2 regions of the Mesorhizobium sp. M0751 genome follow, and region 2 is predicted to be linked to the other one. Evidence: predicted binding sites of a transcription regulator. Region 2 holds the regulator's gene; the other holds the start of a gene.

Region 1 (8,407 bases), on a different contig from region 2:
GGCGACCGAGGCCGCGTCCTGCAGAGCCGTGCGCACAACCTTGACCGGATCGACGATACCCATGGCGATCATGTCGCCATATTCGCCGGTCTGGGCGTTGTAGCCGAAGGTTGCCCCCTTGTTCTCAAGGATCTTGCCGGCAACGATCGATGCTTCCGCACCGGCGTTGGCCGCGATCTGACGGGCCGGAGCCTGCAGCGCGCGACGCACGATGGCGATGCCGGCGGTCTGGTCGGAGTTGGCGCCAGTGACGGTGATGGCCAGCGAAGCGCGCAGCAGGGCGACGCCGCCGCCGGGAACGATGCCTTCTTCGACGGCCGCGCGGGTCGCGTTGAGGGCGTCATCGACGCGGTCCTTCTTTTCCTTGACTTCGATCTCGGTCGCACCGCCGACGCGGATGACGGCAACGCCGCCCGCCAGCTTGGCGAGACGTTCCTGCAGCTTCTCCTTGTCGTAGTCCGAGGTGGTCTCCTCGATCTGCTGCTTGATCTGGGCGACGCGGCCCTGGATTTCTTCCTTCTTGCCGGCGCCGTCGACGATGGTGGTGTTCTCCTTGGAGATCGACACCTTCTTGGCGCGGCCGAGCATGTTGAGGCCGACATTCTCGAGCTTGATGCCGAGGTCTTCGGAAATGACCTGGCCACCGGTGAGGATGGCGATGTCTTCCAGCATGGCCTTGCGGCGATCACCGAAGCCCGGCGCCTTGACGGCGGCGATTTTCAGGCCACCGCGCAGCTTGTTGACGACCAGCGTGGCCAGGGCCTCGCCTTCGACGTCCTCGGAGATGATGACCAGCGGCTTCGAAGTCTGCACGACAGCCTCGAGGATCGGCAGCATGGCTTGCAGGTTGGAGAGCTTCTTCTCGTGGAGCAGGATGTAGGCGTCTTCCAGATCCGCAACCATCTTTTCGGCGTTGGTGACGAAGTAGGGCGAGAGATAGCCGCGGTCGAACTGCATGCCTTCGACGACTTCGAGCTCGGTCTCGGCGGTCTTGGCTTCCTCGACCGTGATGACGCCCTCATTGCCGACCTTCTGCATCGCTTCCGCGATCATCGAGCCGACCGAAACGTCGCCATTGCCGGCGATGGTGCCGACCTGGGCAACCTCTTCCGAGGTCTTGATCTTCTTGGCGTTCTTGATCAGCGTTGCGACGACGTCGGCGACGGCGAGGTCGATGCCGCGCTTGAGGTCCATCGGGTTCATGCCGGCGGCAACCGCCTTGTGGCCTTCCTGGACGATCGACTGTGCCAGAACGGTCGCGGTCGTAGTGCCGTCGCCGGCGATGTCGTTGGTCTTCGAAGCAACTTCGCGAACCATCTGCGCGCCCATGTTCTCGAACTTGTCTTCAAGCTCGATTTCCTTGGCGACGGTGACGCCGTCCTTGGTGATGCGCGGTGCGCCGAACGACTTGTCGATGACGACGTTGCGGCCCTTGGGGCCGAGCGTGACCTTCACCGCGTCGGCGAGGATGTTGACGCCGCGCAGCATGCGCTCACGAGCGTCACGGGAGAATTTTACGTCTTTGGCAGCCATTTTTTACTCCTGGGCATTTCGCCCGAAATTCAGATTGGATGGTGCGGATGAAAGGCGGCGGCGTGTCAGCCGATGACGCCCATGATGTCCGCTTCCTTCATGATCAGAAGGTCTTCGCCGTTGAGCTTGACTTCGGTGCCCGACCACTTGCCGAACAGGATGCGGTCGCCGGCCTTGACGTCCAGCGGGACGAGCTTGCCGACCTCGTCACGGGCGCCGGAACCGACGGCGATGATCTCGCCTTCCTGCGGCTTTTCCTTCGCCGTATCGGGGATGATGATCCCGCCGGCGGTCTTCGCTTCGGACTCGACGCGGCGAACGACCACGCGGTCATGCAGCGGCCGGAAATTCGACTTTGCCATTTTTGGATTTCCCTGGTGCGGATGTTGAACGGTTCTCCGTTGCCGGAGCGTGGTTAGCACTCACCAGAAGCGAGTGCTGACGCGGCAGTGAGATAGGCCGTAGGCTCCTGCTAGTCAAGACGGAAGAGGGACGGGCGAAGAGCAAACGAGCGTGGAAGCACCGAGCCTTTTACGTGAAAGACGTCGGAGATAGGACATGGATGGGGAGGCTCACCATTTGTATTTGAAGGCTTATTCATTTGGCACGATCGGTGCAGCGGATGATCCGCAAACGTTGCGCGCGACCGATATAATGAGAGGTGAGCGCCATCAGGATTCCTGCGTTAACGGTCCACTCGGTATTTGCGGTGTGGCCGCCGCGCGGGCGCCAGGACTCCGGCCACCCGATGGTCACCAATCCAATCTGCGGAGAACAGGAGGCAAGATGAGAGGGACAGTCAGCATGAACTCGAATTTGAAATGTTTGGCCAAAGCAACTGCCATCGCCTTGCTCTGGACGGTCAAGGCTACGTCGGCGGACGAAGGTATGTGGATGCCGGGCCAGACTGCGGAAGTGGGCGCGGCCATGCGCGCGGATGGGCTCCAGATCGATCCCGCCCAGCTGGGCCGTCTGGACGCTGACCCGCTCAACGCGATCGTATCACTGGGCGGATGCTCCGCCTCGTTCGTCAGTCCACAAGGGCTGGTCGCAACCAATCATCACTGCGTGTTCGAATCCATCCAATCCACAGCAAGGAGGGCCAGGGCTATCTCACAGACGGCTTTCTGGCGAAGAGCCCTGGGTGAAGAATTGCCCGCGGCGCCAGGCAGCCGATCTATGTGATCGAGGACGTGCGGGATGTGACCGCCGAAATGCTCAAGGGCGTCTCGGACAAGCTGAATGAGTTTGCCCGCTATGAGCGGCTCGCCACGAACCGCAAGGCCCTGATCGCCGCATGTGAAGGACAGCCCAATCGCCGCTGCGACGTAGGGGCCTATTATGGCGGCGCCTCCTACTATCTCCAGCAGAAGCTCGAAATCGAGGACGTGCGCCTTGTCTATGCGCCCGCGCTCGGCATCGGTAACCTTCGGCGGCGAAACGGACAACTGGATGTGGCCGCGCCACACAGGCGACTTCGGCTTTTATCGCGCCTATGTCGCTCCTGATGGTTCCTCCCGGCCATATGCGCGCGACAATGTGCCTTACCGGCCGAAGAGTTGGCTACCCATAGCCTGTGAAGGCATCAAGGAAGGCGACCTTGTGATGGTCGCCGGCTTTCCCGGCGCAACCCACCAGTTTCTGACGGCGGATGAAGTCCGGTTCAACTTCGCGCAATTCGAACCGCGGTTGCAGCGTTCGCTCTCGGATTATGCCGCCCAGATCAACCAAGCAACGGCAGGCAATCGCGAGGCGCAGATCCATTGACCGCCCGCTTCACAAATGGCTCGGCCTAAAACGCATGGGAAAAGCAGAAAAGGCAACAGATCGGCACCAGAATGAATATGGCCGCGCGAACTGACAGACGCGCCAACGATCGGCATCTCGCATGGTCGGTGGCACTGGACGTGGCGCCCACCCTGCTGGCGTGACTCCCCATCAGGTCGTCGGGGTTTCGCTGGCGAAAAAAACTTCCGCGTGTCTCTGCGCGATTCATCCCGCTTGCGCGTGCCTGAGTCAACCAAAAAACTGACCATCTGCAGGATCAGGATCAGCAAAAAAAAGCCAAAGGCAGACGCCAAAACAGCTGCCTGCAGGACGATGCGTTGTTTCTTACCCACAGTTCCCCCGGGAGAGAGTCTGATGATAACCCTTAAAAAAGGGCGCCCGGGAACAGGGCGCCCTTCTCATCGACGAAATGCTCGGATTGGAGGTCCGTGATCAAGCAATTCGCCGAAACCTCTACAAGCCTCACCACAATGGTTCGGCCGCAAATTAGGCTCGCAGTTACCGCTCCGAACGCGGCAACGGGCTCTTCAATCCTCAGAACGAGCGCTGGAAGCGGAGCAGACCGCCGACGCTGTTCTTCTTGTCGGCATTGGTCCAGTTAGAGAAGTCCACATCCCCGAACTTGCCAGCGCGGAGATAGTCGACTTCGGCCGTGATCGTCAGACCAGGAACGATATCGTAGGCGACATTGGCAGCAATGCCGAGGTTCTTCCACTCGTCATACGCCGCCTGAAGGTTGAAAGAGGTCTTCTCGTTGAACTTGTAGGTGCCGCCGCCCCAGACGGCCCAGTTGCCACCCCACTGCTTGTAGAAGCCGCGACCGCCGGCAGGAATAGCGTAGGTCCCATCGGTTAGGTTGTCGTCGGTCCCATAGCCAGCCATAATGAACAGCGACAGTTCGTTGGTGGCGTTCACATCCAAGCGGACCTTGCCGGCTACCTCTTCGTAGTTGCTGTCGTAAGCCACGACGCCGGTGATGGCGCCCCAGCCCTGCGTGTACTTCACGCCGCCGACAAGATGCGGAACGTAGCTGTCGATCGTGCCGACGACGCCAGAACCCTCTTCGAGCGATACCACGGCGGAGAAGCCATTGCCTGCGTCGAAGTAGTACTGCACGACGTTGGTGTCAAAATCGCCGTAGGGAACGAGCGTATCGTTGATGACGTTGCCGGCATAGCCGATAAACGTATCGAAGGCCGATTCGTCCTTACCGACGCGCAGGCCGCCAAGCTGGATCCAGGCGAAGTTCAGTGTGATGCCCTTGTTGAAGGCATAGTTCTGGGGACTGTCGGGACCCGAATAGGCGTTGCGGTTACCGAAATTGAATTTGGTCTCGGTGTATGTCTTCAAAGTACCGAGTTCGGTTTCCTGGCCGGTCCAAGTCCTTAGGTCAAAGCGGGCGTTCTTGCGCCAGGTGCCCTGGTCGCTACCGTCTTGGACGTCGTGGGTCCGCGCCCCGTCGTAGGATCCAACGTCGCCGACGCCGATGTCGTAGCGGACATAGCCGCCGATGCGCAGGCAGGTCTCGGTGCCGGGGATGTAGAAGTAGCCCGAGCCGTACACGTCGCAGATCTTGACGTATTCAGCCGGTTCCGGCTCGGCGACGGTCACCGCGTCGGCGGCGCGGGCGCCGGAAACTGCGATCAGAGCCGCAGCTGAGCCGAGAAGAAGGCTCTTGATGTTCATAATTGATCTCCATTCAATGATTTGAAAAGGGCGAGGACGTCGATGGACGAACCGCTCCCTGTCCCCACGATCGAAAAAGATGCGCATCGCGATGCATCCTTCCCGGCTCGAACGCTATTCGCTGGGCGAATTAGTGCAAGTTCAAATTCCGTCTGCCAACCATATATGGAAGTATCCGTTGCATTATTGCCACTAAATCTATATATTACTTGCACAAATTGAACAACTATACATTTGCACAAATCGCACAATTGGTACATCTGCTTGTGCGCACTTACATAATGCGCGGACAGCCATCGGCATCCGGCCAATTGTCAGATAGATTCAATCAGAGAAACAGCCTGGGCGGCGGATGAAACAACTTCTGTGTTCATACCTTCTCTGAGCAATTCGATAGGGACGCGACCCTTGAGAAGAGGCGAGGGGCTGATCAGCCACAGCCAAGCCAATCTGGGATCGGAGATCGAGGAAAGGACCTGCCTGATTCCAGGCATAGGCCTGCCGTCGATGAACTGAGCTAGGGGAAATACATGCTTACGGGAGCCTCTCCGAAAGGCAACCACATCATTGTGTTGCTGCCACCAATACAAAGTGGACCGCGGTATTCCAAAACGTCTCTCGAGATGCGTCGACCCCGCAACTGGACCGGCCCATTCAGCAATGCGCGCGCCTTCTCTCGGGCAATCTTTCAGAACCGGATGCCCGAGCGGATGATCGGCTGCCCGGGGTCGCGAAGCGATCTCACCCGCCTGGGCGTTTAGCCGTCGCGCTGCTTCGGCCTCGAGCCTACCAAGAAATTCGGCGGCCACGGCGGTCAATTCGTTGGAAGGAGAACCCGAAGGCGCAACAGCAGCCTTGTCACCCTGCTTCGCCTCATCGCATTGGGCAAGAATGCGCTGCACCTCCCTCATGACAAAGCTTGAAAGCTCGGTCTGGCGCTTTTCATCCCCAAGATCACTCGACGCGGACATATCTGGCTTTCCCAATAGCATTCCCTCAGCAAGCCTCCGAAAGAGCGTTGAAGACATGAAGTTTGGGGGGACGGCGATGTGTTGCGTTTTCGTATGCGCGCAACCTAGCAGCCGTCTTGCGGCTTCAACTTTTGCCTCTCAATAAAAAAGGGAAGAACATCAATGGACGACCGTCTTGCCCCCACGATCGAAACAGACGCACATCGCAGTGCACGCTTCACAGTGGGACGCTATCCGCGACGCTCATTTGTGCAAGTTTAAAGTTTAGCTTGTCAGCTTTATATAATTAGACGTTTCTTTTATGCAACACTTTCCAAGTGTTACTTGCACAAATCGAACGTATCGCACATTTGGACGAACTGTACATTCGACAGCGACTTTGACGCACGCGTTTACTGGCGGTATACATCCTTCACCGTTGCCGCAAGGCATTGGCCCAGGCGCGCGGCACCTCCTTCACGACAAAGGTTGAAAGCCCGTCCTCGGGCGTTTCATTTCCAAGATCACTTCGATCCACTCATACGGGCTTCCCGAGCGAGACCGTAGGTTCGGACGGTGCGAATGAATTTCTCGTTATAATCGAATTGATTATAAGGGTATATTTCTACGTTGAGTATAAAGGATGTCAAGCCCGCGCCAGCGGCAATTTTGTCCGGGCGACCGCCGTTTCGTCGAGGACATGGTGGCGGAAGCGATAAAGCTTCGCCGGCCGGCCGCCGGTATCAAAAGCACTTTCGCCGGTCTCCTCCACCAGTTCCTGCTGCTCCATCAACCGGCGAAAGTTCTGCTGAAGCGCCCCTGCCGATGTAATCGTCAACGCCGTCCGCGTCAGCGTATTGCCATCGGCGAGAAGCCGACGACATTGTTGATGACGAACGTAACGACCCGCGGCTTCAGCGAGGTGATATGCGCTTCATCAAGGTAGATGGAGTTGCAGACAATGATCTGGTCGTCTGGCTGGCAGGTGCGGGCGGCCGCTCCGTTGAGGATGCAGCATCGCGAGCCGCGTTTGCCCAGAATGACATAGGTCGAAATCCGCGCGCCGGAAGTCTTGCTCCATGTCTCCACGAATCCATTGGCAAGGATCCCGGCTTCTTCGCAGTGGTCAGGGTCGAGCGTTATCGAACCGTGGTAGTTGAGGTTTGCTTCGGTGACGTGGATGCCGTGCAGCTTGCCGGCGACTATTTTTCGCATTGGTCCCGTTGTCCTATTCATCTCACGGAGCCAGTCCTGATGTTGAGCAGCTTCGCTATGCTAAATCCCGACGACGAGCGCCCCGCCGCTGAGTCCCGCACCTGCCGCCGCCAGGAGTATTTTCTCGCCCGGCCGAAACGGCTCCGCTTGATTGGCGAGCGACAGTGAGAGCGGGATCGTCGCGGCCGAAGAGTTGCCGTATTCGGCAATCGTCTTGACAATTGCTTGATCCGCTATGCCGAGGTTACTCCCGACAGCATCGAAAATGCGAGCATTGGCCTGATGCGGCACGAACCGGTCGACATCCTGTGGTCGCACTCCGGCAGCGGCTAGCGCGCTTATCGAGCAATCGGTCATCATCTCGACGGCTTTGGCGAATACTTCGCGGCCGTCGGTTATCGTCATTCGCGTTTGCGCGAGGTCGAGGTCACCGTGGAACGGCTTGTTGCTTCCTCCTGCGGGAATCTGGATCAGCCCGTATCGCGAGCCGTCCGAATCCACGGAGGCACCGAGAATCCCCCGATCAGTATCCTCGCACGGACCGATCACGAGGGCGCCGGCGGCATCGGCAAACAGCACGGCGCTGGCGCGCTCAGAGGGATTGATGCGGCGGCTGAGGATATTGGCGGCGATAACAAGGCTCGCTTTGCCGTGCAGGCGGGTAAATCCGTCCGCAAACATCAGCGCATAGATGAAGCCGGCGCAGGCGCCGGTCAGATCGACAGCGCCGGCGCGGCCGAGCCCCAGCCGATGTGCGACCAGGGGCGCGCTGGGCGGCAGGAGGTGATCGGGCGTCGAGGTGGCAAGCAGCAGCAGACCGATGTCGTGGCGCGCAATGCCGGCGCTGGCCAGCGCCATGGCGCCGGCCTGGGCAGCAAGACCAGACAGCGTGTCTTCGTCCGTTGCCCAGAAGCGCGACCGGATTCCAGTACGCCGCTCGATCCAGCCCGGTTCGAGGCCGAGATTGTTCTCGATTTCGGCATTCGCCACCTTTCGCCCAGGCGCATGATGGCCAAACCCGAGAAGGCGCGACGACCTGCTCATGGCCTCGAACCGAAACGTTCGCCGGCCTCCTCGATGGCGTCATGGAGCCGATCGAGCTCGTCGCCGGTGATGCAATAGGGCGGCAGGAGATAAAGGACATTGCCGAGCGGGCGCACAAGCAGCCCACGGTCGAGGAAGAACGCGCGCAGCTTAGGTCCAATCTCGGCCAGATAGCCGGCAGAGCCGGCGCG
Region 2 (8,407 bases):
GCGCCAGCACCGGCACCGTAGAGGTGCGGCCGATCTGGGAACTCACCATGTGATGCCGGAACTGCCCGATACCGCGCGGGCGGCGGCGGAAGCGGCCGCCCGGCAAAGCTACGGCAAGCTGGTCGCATATCTCGCCGCACGCACGCGCGACGTGGCCGCTGCCGAGGACGCCTTGGCCGATGCCTTTGCAGCGGCGCTCGAGCGTTGGCCACAGGCGGGCGTGCCCGACAAGCCGGAAGCCTGGCTGCTGGCAGTGGCACGCAAGCGCCGCGTCGACGTTGTCAGACGGCGACTGACAAGCGAGGCGGCCCGCGACCACCTTAGGCTGATCGCCGAGGAGATGGAGGCACGCGTGGCCGACGAAGACCTGCCGGACGAGCGGCTCAGGCTGATGTTTGCCTGTGCCCATCCGGCAATCGAGGCCGGCATGCGAGCACCGCTGATCCTGCAGACGGTCCTGGGCTTCGACGCAGCGACCATCGCCTCGGCTTTTCTTGTCTCGCCAGCCACGATGAGCCAGCGCCTGGTGCGCGCCAAAATGCGCATTCGCGAGACAGGCATTCCGTTCCGCGTGCCGGAGCGGGCCGAGCTCGGCGAGCGGCTGGGCACCGTTCTGGAAGCAATCTACGCGGCGTTTGCCGAAGGTTGGTCCGACCCGGCCGGCACCGAAACGCAGCGCCGCAACCTAGCGACCGAAGGCATCTGGCTCGGCCGTCTGCTGGCGACGTTAATGCCGGACGAACCAGAAGCGCTCGGCCTGCTGGCGCTGATGCTGTTCGCCGAGGCGCGGCGTGCAGCCCGGCGCAACGCGGCGGGCGATTATGTGCCGCTGGCCGAGCAGGATCTTGCATTGTGGGACGACACCCTGATCGATGAAGCGGAGGCGCTGCTCGGGCGCGCGGCGGCCAAGGGCGTTGTCGGCCGCTATCAGCTCGAGGCCGCCGTGCAGTCCGCCCATACGACGCGGCGGCTGACCGGTTGTACCGACTGGGTCGCGATCAAGGAGCTCTACGACGCGCTGTCGGTGATTGCCGGTTCGCCGGTGGTGTCGATCAACCGTGCAGTGGCGATTGCCGAGGCCGAAGGTGCTTCGGCAGGATTGGGCGCGCTTGACCAACTCAGCGGCGACAAGCGGCTGTATGACTATCAACCTTACTGGGCCGCCCGCGCGGGCCTGCTGGCCAGACTCGGCAAAGTTCCGCAAGCGAGCGAGGCCTATGACCGGGCTATCGGCCTCGAACGCGATCCGGCCGTGCGCCGGTTCCTGCAGGAACGACGGGCAGGGCTCGGCCATGCGGAAAGACACTGAGACAAGGCGGAGTGCTTAGGCCGGCCACATGTCATGGGAAGCATTCAGCCTCTTTATCACCCGATGCTCCCGCAAATTGGCCCACAGGCGTTCGATGTTCGGCCAAGCGGTTGGAACTGTCGCGACCTCCGTATGCCAGGCCACCAACATGACGAGATAGATGTCGGCCAGCGAGAGCCGGTCGCCGGCCAGCCAGTCCCGGCCTTCGAGGGCGGCATCGAGAACGGCGAAGCTGCGATCCATTTCCGAGACCGCCGCCTGTTTGACGGCGTCCACGCCGCCGGCGTCGGCCGTGTAGCGATCAGCGTAGAAGAACCGCAGGTTGGCTGGATAAATGACGGAGGACATGAAAAACATCCAGCGCAGGAAATCCGCACGGTCAGGTGTGTTCGCTGCCGGCGCTAGAGCTGCTTCCGGGTGGCGTTCGGCGAGCAGAATGCAGATTGCCGCCGACTCGGTCATCGAGCGTCCGTCCGGCAAGACCAGCACCGGCACCTGGTTCAATGGGCTGATATCTAAAAAGGCCTGATCGAGTCGGCCCTTCGGAACGTCGATCTGGTCGAAAGGCACGCCCGCCAAAGCGAGGGCCGCCTCGACGACAAAGCCGCCGGTATTGGCACGCGTATAGAGTTTGTACATGAAGTCCTCCGCCAGCCGGGCAGCGACGATTTGATACGGAAGTGACCCGCCGCTCAAAGCGAACGACGCCCGCCACAGGTGGTTTTTCAGCGGTCCACGCCGAAGCGTTGATACAGAACGTTTGATGCCGGAGGGAATCGCGAAGGATCGCTACGAACCGGTCAAAAACGCTCGTGTCTAAGCGCCCAATCCCTCGAACAGGATCGTCGAGAGATAGCGCTCGGCGAAGGAGGGGATGACGACGACGAGGTTCTTGCCCTTGTTCTCGGGCCGCGAGCCGACGACGATCGCCGCTTGCAGGGCGGCACCCGACGAGATGCCGACCGGCACACCTTCGAGCCGAGCGACGAGCCGTGCATTGGCAACCGAATCCTCGTTCGAGACCTTGACGATCTCGTCATAGATCGTCGTGTCGAGGATTTTTGGCGCGAAGCCGGCGCCGATGCCCTGGATCTTGTGCGGGCCTGGCTGGCCGCCCGACAGCACCGGCGAAGCTTCCGGTTCGACGGCGACGACATGCACCGAGGGCTTGCGCTTCTTGAGCACCTGGCCGACGCCGGTGATGGTGCCGCCGGTCCCGATGCCGGCAACGAAGATATCGACTTCGCCATGGGTGTCGTTCCAGATTTCCTCGGCCGTGGTGCGGCGATGGATTTCCGGATTGGCCGGGTTTTCGAATTGCTGCGGAATGACAGCGTCGGGCAGCGTTGCCGCCAGCTCGTCCGCCTTGGCGATGGCGCCCTTCATGCCTTTCGGCCCCTCGGTCAGCACCAGTTCGGCACCGAGCAGCGCCAGCATCTTGCGGCGTTCGACGGACATGGTTTCCGGCATGGTCAGGATCAGCTTGTAGCCCTTGGCGGCGGCGGCAAAGGCGAGCGCGATGCCGGTATTGCCCGAGGTCGGCTCGATCAGGGTGGTCTTGCCGGGCGTGATCCTGCCCGAAGCCTCCAATGCCTCGATCATCGAAACGCCGATGCGGTCCTTGACCGAGGCGATCGGGTTGAAGAATTCGAGCTTGGCCAGCAGATTGGCGACGACACCCTTCTCCCTGGCGAATTTATCAAGCCGCACCAGCGGCGTGTCGCCGATCGTCTCGGTGATCGAATTGTAGATGCGGCCGCGGCCGGGCACGTGTGTGGGGGTGGCGGGCTTGTTCATTGATTTTCCTCCCAAAGGTCAAGCGGCAAGAGTCGGGGCGGGCATAGGATAGAGCCATCCACCGCGCAAGATAGGCTGTCGATCGAAAAATATCCGAGTGAAGTTCGTGCTGAATACCCCCGCCCTTGCAAGGCGTGGCAATCGTTGGGCGGATTGGCGAAAGAGATCTATTGGCGGGCGGCAATTGCCGCGGCCGCACCGACCATGAAGCCGGCGGCGGTGCGGTTGAGTGCCCTCAGCGCCCGCGGCGACTTCAGGAACCAGCGCGCCTTGGCCGCCAGCGCCAGATAGGGCACCAGCACCACGAGCAGGACGACGATCGTGATCGCGACGAGGATGCCGTAATCGGCCAGCGTGATCGTCGTCAGATCGACGATGGTCGGGGTGATGGCGAGATAGAAGATCATCGTCTTCGGATTGCCGAGCGTGACCGCGAGGCCGGCTACGAAGCTGGATGCCAAGCCGCCCTTGCCTTTCTTCGCCTCTACCGTCTCGGGCGTGATGCCGCTCGTCCAGAAACGCCAGCCAAGAAAAGCGAGGTAGGCGACGCCCAGCCATTTGATGGCCAGGAAGACAATGCCGAAGGTTTGTGCGACGAAAGCCAGGCCGAGCACCACGGCAGTGAGATAGGTCAGGTCGCCGAGCATCAGCCCGAACGACATGGCGAGCGAAGAGCGGAAGCCGGAACCCAGCGCACGCGCAACAAGCGCGGTGACGCCTGGGCCGGGGATGGCTGCGGCGATGCCGAGGGCGGCGCTATAGGCGAGGAACCCGGTGAGTGTCATGATTCGCGCTTGTCGCACAATGTTGAGGTTGGGTGAATTCCCTCGGCCCGAATTCGATTGCGCCAGCGCAGCAGGCGCCACCGCCGTTCAGGAGCGGCCGTCTTCGTAGGTAACGCGCCAGATGGTGCCGTTGCCGTCCTCGGTGACGATCAGCGAGCCGTCCTTGGCCATCGCGACACCGACCGGGCGGCCCCAGACGGCGTCGTTCGAGATGACGAAGCCGGTCATGAAGTCCTCATATTCGCCGGTCGGCTTGCCATCCCTGAATTTGAGCCTCACCACCTTGTAGCCGGTCCTGGCGCCACGGTTCCACGAACCATGCATGGTGACGAAAGCGTCACCCTGATAATCCGCCGGAAAGTTCTTGCCGTCGTAGAAGGCCATGTTCATCGGCGCCGAATGCGCCTGCATCAGTACATCGGGGACAGTGGCCTTGCTGGCGAGGTCTGGCCGCTCGCCCTGATGGCGCGGATCCTCGTTATTGCCGATGTAGTACCAAGGCCAACCATAGAATCCGCCGTCCTTGACCGCAGTTGCAAATTCGAACGGCACGTTGTCGCCGAGTTCGTCGCGCTCATTGACGACGCACCACAATGCGCCGGTGGCGGGCTGCACGGTCATGCCCGTACAGTTGCGCAGGCCGGTGGCGACCGTTCGGGGATTTTTCCCATCCGGATCGAAGGCGAGCACGTCGGCACGGCCGTCCTCGGAGCCCCAGGCCGCCCCGAGCGGCTTTGATTTCGCCCAGGCGTCGAGGCCGCTATCCGGCTCCTTGCCTATGTCCTCGGCGACGTTCGAGGCGGAGCCAACCGACAAATAAAGCGTTTTGCCGTCCTGCGAGAAGGCGATGTCGCGGGTCGTATGACCGCCCGACGGGATTTTGGCGACAATGGTTTCTGGTTTGCCGGATGTCTTCAGGTCGCCATCGCGATAGGGGAAGCGGACGATGCTGTCGCTGTTGGCGACATAAACCCATTGCGGTTTGTCTCCTGGCGGATAGAAGGCGATGCCGTAGGGATAATTGAGCCCCTTGGCGAAGATCGCTTTCTCGATGGGCTTGGCGCTGCCCTCGGCGAGACGATAGACGCGTATTTGGTCGGCATGGCTGTTGGCAACAAACAGGTCGCCATTCGGAGCGACGCGCACGACACGTGGATTGACGATGCCGGATGCGATCATTTCGGCCGAAAAGCCCGGCGGCAATTCTGGCTTGGCGCTTTCGGGCCGTTCCGCCACGCCGGCGCCGTTCGAAGCGGATTGGGCGGGGTCGGCTGCCGGCATGTCTTGCGGCCCGATCAGGCGGCGGACGCCAGGCCTGTCGGCGTGCCAATCGCCGAACGCGGCTTCGCCTTTGAGCACATTCTGGTCCGCCTGCTGGGCGGCTGCCGGTGTCGCAACAAGGAGGGCAGCGGCAACGGCCGCAAAGCCGCCAGATCGGATCATCAACGTCCTCCGGGATTCGCCTCGAACAGGGCAAACGGCATCAGGTATTGATCGTTCCAAGCGGTCGTCCAGCACACGAGGATTTGAAGCCGAACCCGTTCAGTTGCCAGAGGCGTAAAAGTCGTCGTCGAGGCGCTTTTCCAGCGCGACCAGATCGGCCGGCAGCGGCAAGCCCATCGCCCGCATCTCTTGCAGCTTCTCGCGCAACTGCTCTTGCACCTCGTGCTGATCCTCCGGCTGGTTGATCATTTCTTCGAGCAGCAGACTGATCTGGGCCTTGAACGATTCCAGCGCCATTCTTTTCTCCTCCTTGCGGCAGGCCCGCGGCGGCTCCTAGCTCAGCATGCGCGAAATCAGCTGCGCGGTATAGTCGACCATCGGTACTATGCGCGCATAATTCAGCCGCGTCGGCCCGATGACGCCGAGCGCACCGACGACGCGCGCGTCCTTGTCGCGATAGGGTGCCACCACCAGCGAGGAGCCCGACAGCGAAAACAGCTTGTTTTCCGAACCGATGAATATGCGCACGCCCGGGCCTTCCTCGGCGAGGTCGAGAAGCTGGATCAGCCCATCCTGCGTCTCCAGATCCTCGAACAGATGCCGCAGCAACTCTATGTCGGCCTGGGCAGTGACGTTTTCCAGGAGATTGGCGCGGCCGCGCACGATAAGCCGCCCAGGCACGCCGCTTTCAGCGCCTGCCCAGACCGCCAGGCCCTTCTCGACCAGATCCTGCGACAGCGTGTCGAGGGCTGCCCTGGTCTCTTCCTTGATGCGGGCGATCTCGACCCGCGCCTCGGCCAGGGTGCGACCGCGGATATGGGCGTTGAGGAAGTTGGAGGCTTCGTGCAATTGCGAGATGGTGATGCCGGCGGGCAGATCGATGACGCGATTTTCGACGTCGCCGTTCTGCGAGACCAGCACGGCCAGCGCCTTGGTCGGCTCGAGCTGGATGAATTCGATGTGCTTAAGCGCCACCTCATTCTTGGCGGCGAGCACGAGGCCGGCGCCGCGCGACATGCCGGACAGCATCTGGCTGGCCTCGGTCAGCATATGCTCCAGCGTCGCGCCCGAGCCGGAGGCGCGCACCTGCGCCTCGATGGTGCGGCGCTCCTCGTCGGAGAGGTCACCAAGTTCCATGAAAGCATCGACGAAGAAGCGCAGGCCTGCCTGGGTCGGCAGCCGGCCAGCCGAAATGTGCGGCGCATAAATCAGGCCGAGATGCTCAAGGTCGCTCATCACATTGCGGATGGTGGCCGGCGACAGCGACGACGGCAGGATGCGCGACAGGCTGCGAGAACCGACCGGCTCGCCATCCCTCAAATAGGAATCGACGATGCGCCGGAAGATGTCGCGCGAACGCATGTCGAGCGATTGAAGTGCGGGCGATTGCAGCGCGTGCGACGGGAGCACGTGCGACTGCAAACCGGGATCGACTGCCTTTGTCATTTCGAGCCAAAAACCTCCGCTCTGAAGATATAGACTTCCGCGGCGGCGGCGCAACCGGTCCATTTTCCTTTGCGCCTCACGCCCCGTGCGGCTACAAGCCGGCCAAGATTCCCCGGCCAAGATTCCGAAGAAAGAAAGAAGCCTGAATGCGCCCTTCCAAACGCCAATTCGACGAAATGCGCCCCATCTCCTTCGAGCGCGGCGTCTCCAAGCATGCGGAAGGCTCGTGCCTGGTGAAGTTCGGCGACACCCATGTGCTGTGTACGGCCAGCCTGGAGGAAAAGGTGCCGGGCTGGATGCGCAACTCCGGCAAGGGCTGGGTGACGGCGGAATACGGCATGCTGCCGCGTTCGACCGGCGAGCGCATGCGCCGCGAGGCTTCGGCCGGCAAACAAGGCGGCCGCACGCTGGAGATCCAGCGGCTGATCGGCCGCTCCCTGCGCGCCGTGGTCGATCTGCAGGCGCTCGGCGAGCAGCAGATCACCGTCGACTGCGACGTAATCCAGGCCGACGGCGGCACGCGCACCGCTTCGATCACCGGCGGCTGGGTGGCGCTCTACGACTGCCTGCGCTGGATGGAAGCCCGCCAAATGGCGAGCTTGGGCAAGGTGCTGAAGGATCACGTCGCGGCGATCTCCTGCGGCATCCATGATGGCCAGCCGGTCATCGATCTCGACTACATCGAGGATTCCTCGGCCGGCACCGACGCCAATTTCGTCATGACCGGCAAGGGCGGCATCGTCGAGATCCAAGGCACGGCCGAGGGCGAGCCGTTCTCGGAAGAGCAGTTCGCGGCGTTGATGGAGCTCGCCAAGAAAGGTATTCAGCGCCTAGTCAGCTTGCAGCAAATGGCGGTGGCTTAGCTGCCTTCAATATTGATGAGATTGGCGATCCTGTGACTCCTTCCGCAATCCTGGAATCAGCACTCTACGTGACGGACCTTGCTGCCGCGGAACGGTTCTATTCGGGCGTGCTCGGGCTCGATCTGCTCGGCAAGGTCGATGGCAGGCATCTCTTCTTCCGCTGCGGCGACGGCGTGCTGCTTATCTTCAATGCCGAGGCGACCAAAGTGCCGCCGCCAGCCGACGCCAAGCTCAAAGTACCGCCGCATGGCGCGGTCGGCGAGGGCCATCTTTGCTTCGCCGCAAGCGCGGATGAAATCCGACGCTGGAAAGCGCATCTTGAGACGAAGAAAATCGCCATCGAAAGCGAGTTCGAATGGCCGCAGAGCGGCCGCTCGATCTATATTCGCGACCCGTCGGGCAATTCGATCGAATTCGCCGAGCCAAGAATCTGGGGCATCTGATGCATTCGCCAACTGTTCACTCGCTTGACCGGCATAAGATCGTCGTCGCCAGCCATAACGCCGGCAAATTGCGGGAATTCGCCGATCTGATGGCGCCATTCGGCATAGAAGCGAAGTCCGCAAAGGAATACGGCTTGCCGGAGCCGGACGAGACCGGCACCACTTTCGAGCAGAACGCCCTCATAAAAGCCTTGGCTGCCGCCAAGGCCACTGGATTGCCGGCGCTGTCGGACGATTCCGGCCTGTGTGTCGATGCGCTCGACGGCGCACCCGGCGTCTACACCGCCAATTGGGCTGAGACGCCGGACGGCTCCCGCGACT

The links. Region 2 encodes HrcA, which represses chaperone genes, less so after heat shock. Its sites were predicted from a motif close to GTTAGCACTCNCNNNNNGNGAGTGCTAAC; they were not measured.
Positions count from the first base shown of each region.
Region 1: groES (co-chaperone GroES) is a predicted target of HrcA. The motif match lies at 1,948-1,976, and genes of this name have one in related genera.

Region 1 covers NZ_JAMYPH010000012.1:151,088-159,494, reverse strand. The annotation lists gene groL (chaperonin GroEL) at 1-1,533, opposite strand, end outside; gene groES (co-chaperone GroES) at 1,599-1,895, opposite strand; partial or broken gene NKI19_RS19640 (S46 family peptidase) at 2,092-3,041, shown strand; gene NKI19_RS19635 (S46 family peptidase) at 2,986-3,300, shown strand; gene NKI19_RS19630 (porin) at 3,856-5,007, opposite strand; gene NKI19_RS19625 (antitoxin Xre/MbcA/ParS-like domain-containing protein) at 5,322-5,978, opposite strand; partial or broken gene NKI19_RS19620 (NrtR DNA-binding winged helix domain-containing protein) at 6,604-6,831, opposite strand; partial or broken gene panD (aspartate 1-decarboxylase) at 6,840-7,172, opposite strand; gene bioZ (3-oxopimeloyl-[acyl-carrier-protein] synthase BioZ) at 7,233-8,216, opposite strand; gene NKI19_RS19605 (adenosylmethionine--8-amino-7-oxononanoate transaminase) at 8,213-8,407, opposite strand, start outside.
Region 2 covers NZ_JAMYPH010000007.1:71,115-79,521, reverse strand. The annotation lists gene NKI19_RS13630 (YciI family protein) at 1-53, shown strand, start outside; gene NKI19_RS13625 (RNA polymerase sigma factor) at 53-1,309, shown strand; gene NKI19_RS13620 (glutathione S-transferase family protein) at 1,325-1,948, opposite strand; gene cysK (cysteine synthase A) at 2,126-3,106, opposite strand; gene NKI19_RS13610 (LysE family translocator) at 3,274-3,891, opposite strand; gene NKI19_RS13605 (PQQ-dependent sugar dehydrogenase) at 3,979-5,334, opposite strand; gene NKI19_RS13600 (hypothetical protein) at 5,434-5,631, opposite strand; gene hrcA (heat-inducible transcriptional repressor HrcA) at 5,668-6,780, opposite strand; gene rph (ribonuclease PH) at 6,927-7,643, shown strand; gene NKI19_RS13585 (VOC family protein) at 7,676-8,086, shown strand; gene rdgB (RdgB/HAM1 family non-canonical purine NTP pyrophosphatase) at 8,086-8,407, shown strand, end outside.